DNA from 2 places in the Pseudidiomarina fusca genome. Region 2 is predicted to be linked to the other one. Evidence: predicted binding sites of a transcription regulator. Region 2 holds the regulator's gene; the other holds the start of a gene.

Region 1 (2,409 bases), on a different contig from region 2:
CAGCTAGCTTGGCAACAGCTCGTTCAAAGCGCGCTAACCCTTCCAGAATATCTTGCTCTGGAATAATCAACGACGGCGTAAAACGAATCACACTTGGCCCGGCCACTAGTACCATCACACCTTCAGCGGCTGCTGCATTTAAAAAGTCGCGAGCTTTACCATCGAATTTTTCAGTTAGCTCCGCACCTAACAACAAACCTTGGCCACGGATATCTTGGAACACACCGTATTTTTCGTTGATTTGCTGTAGGGTGGTTTTGAACAACTGTTCGCGTTGTTTCACACCAGCTAACACGTCATCGGTGTTCACTACATCGAATACCGCTTCAGCAACAGCACAAGCCAACGGGTTACCACCGTAAGTGCTGCCGTGAGTACCAGGTTTTAAGTGAGCGGCAATCTCTGCTGTCGTCAACATAGCACCGATCGGGAAGCCACCACCTAGCGACTTAGCTGAGGCTAAAATATCTGGGGTTACGCCAAGCTGTTGATAAGCATACAAACTACCGGTACGCCCAAAACCTGTTTGCACTTCATCAAAAATCAACAACGCATTGTATTTATCACACAACTCACGCACGCCTTTGACAAACTCTGCATCAGGGCTAATAACACCACCTTCACCCTGCAAAGGTTCCATCATGATCGCACAAGTCTTATCAGACATTAACGCTTCTAATGCGGCCAAGTTGTTGTAATCAACGTGCTCGATGGCACCAGGTTTTGGCCCAAAACCGTCCGAATAAGCAGCTTGACCACCTACTGTTACAGTAAAGAACGTACGGCCGTGAAAACCTTTGTTAAAGGCAATAATTTGGTCTTTTTCTGGTCCGAATTTATCTAACGCCCAACGTCGCGCCAATTTTAATGCGGCTTCGTTCGCTTCTGCGCCTGAGTTTGCGAAATAAACCCGGTCGGCAAAGGTAGCGTCAGTTAACTTTTGCGCTAAGCGCAGCGCTGGCTCGTTAGTGAAAACGTTACTTAAATGCCACAGTTTGTTGCCCTGCTCAGTTAACGCTTGCACCATCGCTGGGTGGCAATGGCCTAAACAATTCACCGCAATACCACCGGCAAAATCGACATATTCAGTACCGGCTTGGTCCCACACGCGTGACCCTTCGCCTTTCACTGGAATCATCTGCGCTGGGTTGTAGTTGGGTACCATCACGTCATCAAAGGTGGCGCGAGTTACGGATAATTTATTAGTCATAGCTGCCTCGTTTTGTTATCGATTAAAGCACTTTTAAGTGCAGCTATTATCGCAGAAAAAAGCACCGTTGTCGTGCTTACAGCGTAGAAAAAATGCGGGCTAGAGAGGTGGTTAGCTAAGCTTGCAGAGCCGCTGCATAATTATGCATCAGCTAGCCCTTTTGCTGCATATTAAGTTGTTCTTAAGGCGTTGCTAACTGGGTTTCATCGGGAGCCTGACAATGGCGTAAAAAGGCGGCAAATAGCTCATGCCCGAATTCAGTTTCTATCGCCTCAGGATGATATTGCACGCCCCAGACCGGAAGCTGCTGATGTCGCAGTGCCATGATTTCGATCTCGCCAGCAGCAGTCTCAACCCAAGCATCAACCACTAATTCTGGCGGCAGGCTGTCTGGCTGTACCAGCAAGGAATGATAACGAGCCACCTTGAATGGAGTAGGCAAACCGGCAAACAGCCCTTGCTGTTGATGCTGCAACAACGAAGTTTTACCGTGCATGACGGTGCCGGCACGCACGACTTTCCCGCCAAACACCTGAGCTAAGGCTTGGTGCCCTAAACACACACCTAGAATCGGAACACGTCCTGCAAATTCTCTAATAGCGGCAAGACTAATCCCAGCATCATCTGGTGTGCAAGGGCCTGGAGAAATCACTAAACCAGTGAGTGGTAGCGCAGCGATTTCAGCAAGGGTTATCTGATCGTTACGCACTACTTTTAGGTTCGCACCTAGCTCCCAAAAGTAGCGCGCGACATTGTGAGTAAAGGAGTCATAATTATCAATGATAAGTAGCATACAGGCATTAACTCATTGTTTTAATTGTAAATTTCATCACAGCGATGGTAACCATACCCGCATTCATACCCGCAATTTCAATCAGTGCTTATTTACACACATATCAATAAAATTATAAAAAACCTGAGTCCAACATTGAGCTATAACCGGTTCGCTCAGAATCCGAGTTCAACGACAAAACTTACTAGGGTCATACTACCAAAAATCGATGATAGCTTGTCGTACTACACCAATGATGGTGCAGTTGCCGTTGATCGGTATTGCAGGGTATTGGGGGTTCAAAGGTTTTAGGAACTTCTGTTCACCATCAATAACTAACTGCTTAAAGGTTGCTTCTTTCGAATCATCCAAACGCGCAACAACCAATGAACCTGAAGAGTAAGGTAACTCAGGATCAACAACGATC
Region 2 (2,409 bases):
AAAGCTTAGGCCTGTTTGTGACAACAATGGCAGGATGGTGGTACCGCTGTGGCCACCAATCACAGGAACTGTGACTTCAGCTGGGTTTTTACCGTGAATTTCAGCCACAAACGTTTCTGCACGAATCACGTCTAAGGTAGTCACACCAAACAATTTGTTTTTGTTGTAAACGCCTTTTTTCTCTAACACTTTTTTAGCGATAGCAACGGTAGTATTCACTGGGTTGGTGATAATGCCGATGCAAGCCGTTGGGCAATTGTCCGCAATAGCTTCGATCAGGTTAGCAACGATACCAGCGTTGATGTTGAACAGGTCAGAACGGTCCATACCTGGCTTACGTGGTACACCAGCTGGGATTAATACGATGTCGCTGCCCACTAACGCAGAAGCTAGGTCGTCTTTGCCGTAACCTTTTACGCTAACCGCAGTTGGGATGTGGCTGAGATCGACAGCAACACCAGGAACAACTGGCGCTACATCGTATAAAGCCAACTCTGTACCAACTGGTAATTGGGTTTTCAAAAGTAATGATAGTGCTTGACCGATACCACCGGCTGCACCTAAAACTGCAACTTTCATCTCAGACTCCATCCATTTATGTGGGGAAATTTAGGCCAAAAACTCTACTCTCTTTTAGCGAAAAATACAACGGGCGACCGCCTGACTAGGCGCTTATCTTGTATTGCTGTACACTCAGCAGCTACTCTGTAAATCCATAATAATAACTAGCAACCAGAAAATCATAGAGAGATATACGCATGGCCGACCCTAAAGCTGCTGATTTAATTGAAGCCTTCAAAGCGCTACTCAAAGAGGAGTGTTATGGCTCGCAGGGAGAGATTGTTGAACAGCTAAAAGAGCTTGGTTTTACTAACATTAGCCAGTCTAAAGTGTCGCGTATGTTGAGCAAATACGGCGCCGTGCGCACCCGCAATGCGCGCCAAGAAATGGTCTATTGTTTACCGCCTGAGCTGGGCATCCCGAGCACCCATGCGCCATTAACGCAGCTTGTTTTAGATATTCAACACAATGATGTGATGGTGATCATTCGTACCACCCCTGGCGCCGCCCAGTTGATTGCGCGGTTGTTAGATTCGGTGGGCAAGCAAGAAGGCGTGCTCGGCACCATTGCCGGCGACGATACTATCTTTATTGCCCCGGTGAAGGTTGCGCAGATTGAAGAAACCATGCGCAACGTGCAACAGTTGTTCGATAGCGTCAGTTAGAGCTGTCCTTGCTGCTGTAAGAAATCAACGGACGGGGCGAAGTAAGCGCTATTACTGATGGCCTCGATGTAATCTAGCAGCGGGTCGTAATCACCTTGGCTATCGGCCAGATAACGTTGTTTGAGCCAGGTATGCAGGTGGCTGGGTTGGCCGGTGCAATACAAGCCTAACAAGCCCTGCTCGCGCAAATTTCCCCATGGCATGTTTTGTCGTAGCAGCTCTAACGGTTGCTCGTTGGCATCCAGTAACCGCGCGGCGCGACTGTGGCTGACTTGGCTTAGCAAGGCTTCACTGATGCGCTCGCCCGTCACTTTCTTGCGCCCCATCACATGCTCTTGCATATCGGTGCTGAGCTGTTCCCAGCGCCGTAAATCGTGCCGAAACTTCTGCAAGTAAATGTAGCTACCAGCGGCAAACACAGGATCGTCCTGCACCAAGGCCACTTGCCGACGACGCAGCCCTCGTGGGTTATCAGGCGCTTCAATAAAGCCCAATAAATCACGGCCATCCATAAATCTGAAGGTGGTGATCTGCTCAACGAGCTCGACGTCATGACCGAGCCATTCAAGTAAGGTGCGAGCTGCTTGAAAGTTAACATCGAACCGATCTGAACGAATGTTGAGTAATAAATCAAAAGACTCCCGCGGCGCTTGTCGGTCGCCATCGCTCACCTCAGGAAAGCCGGTTAATTGTAACGGCCGCACATGACTGTAAAGAATATCCCAATAATCACTACCGATGGCCACCATGCCATTGAGCATGGCTTCAGAGAAACGTGCATCTAGGCCTTCGAGTAACATCGGCACTCGTGCCAGCTTGCGCCGCACGGTTTCCACCTCATCAGTCATCACGTTCAACAGTAACGTGATGCCGTGCAAATTAGGTTCTGCGTATACGCCTGATTGTGCTTGTGCCGTCATGGTCGCTTACCTACCTGGTAAATTCCTCGAAAAAAAACGCGTATCGGTCGATTAATGTTTGCAATTATCCGTTGGCCCCGCACAATGTTATGTTTGGTTAGTCTATTCTGCCAAGCTTTGTAGCAAAAAAGTAGTGTAGCAAAATAAATGTCTTTTTGGAGAACCTATGCATACCCCTTCGTCTTACTTATCAACGGCTTTAGTTGCTGCCTTAGCGGTAACCCTTTCAGGCTGTGCTAGTAGTGGTGCTGGTACTGCTAGCG

What was found. The regulator ArgR, encoded in region 2, controls arginine synthesis, uptake and breakdown. The targets are predictions, from matches to a motif close to ANTGAATANNTATTCANT.
Region 1: a site for ArgR is predicted at 1,342-1,359, ahead of NOG12_RS11535 (aspartate aminotransferase family protein). Genes of this name have one in related genera too.

The regions. Positions count from the first base shown of each region.
Region 1 covers NZ_JANFPJ010000028.1:26,901-29,309, forward strand. The annotation lists gene NOG12_RS11535 (aspartate aminotransferase family protein) at 1-1,210, opposite strand, end outside; gene NOG12_RS11540 (anthranilate synthase component II) at 1,392-2,003, opposite strand; partial or broken gene NOG12_RS11545 (LexA family protein) at 2,199-2,409, opposite strand, start outside.
Region 2 covers NZ_JANFPJ010000014.1:9,948-12,356, reverse strand. The annotation lists gene mdh (malate dehydrogenase) at 1-579, opposite strand, end outside; gene argR (transcriptional regulator ArgR) at 759-1,226, shown strand; gene NOG12_RS08390 (Dyp-type peroxidase) at 1,223-2,146, opposite strand; gene NOG12_RS08385 (DUF885 domain-containing protein) at 2,313-2,409, shown strand, end outside.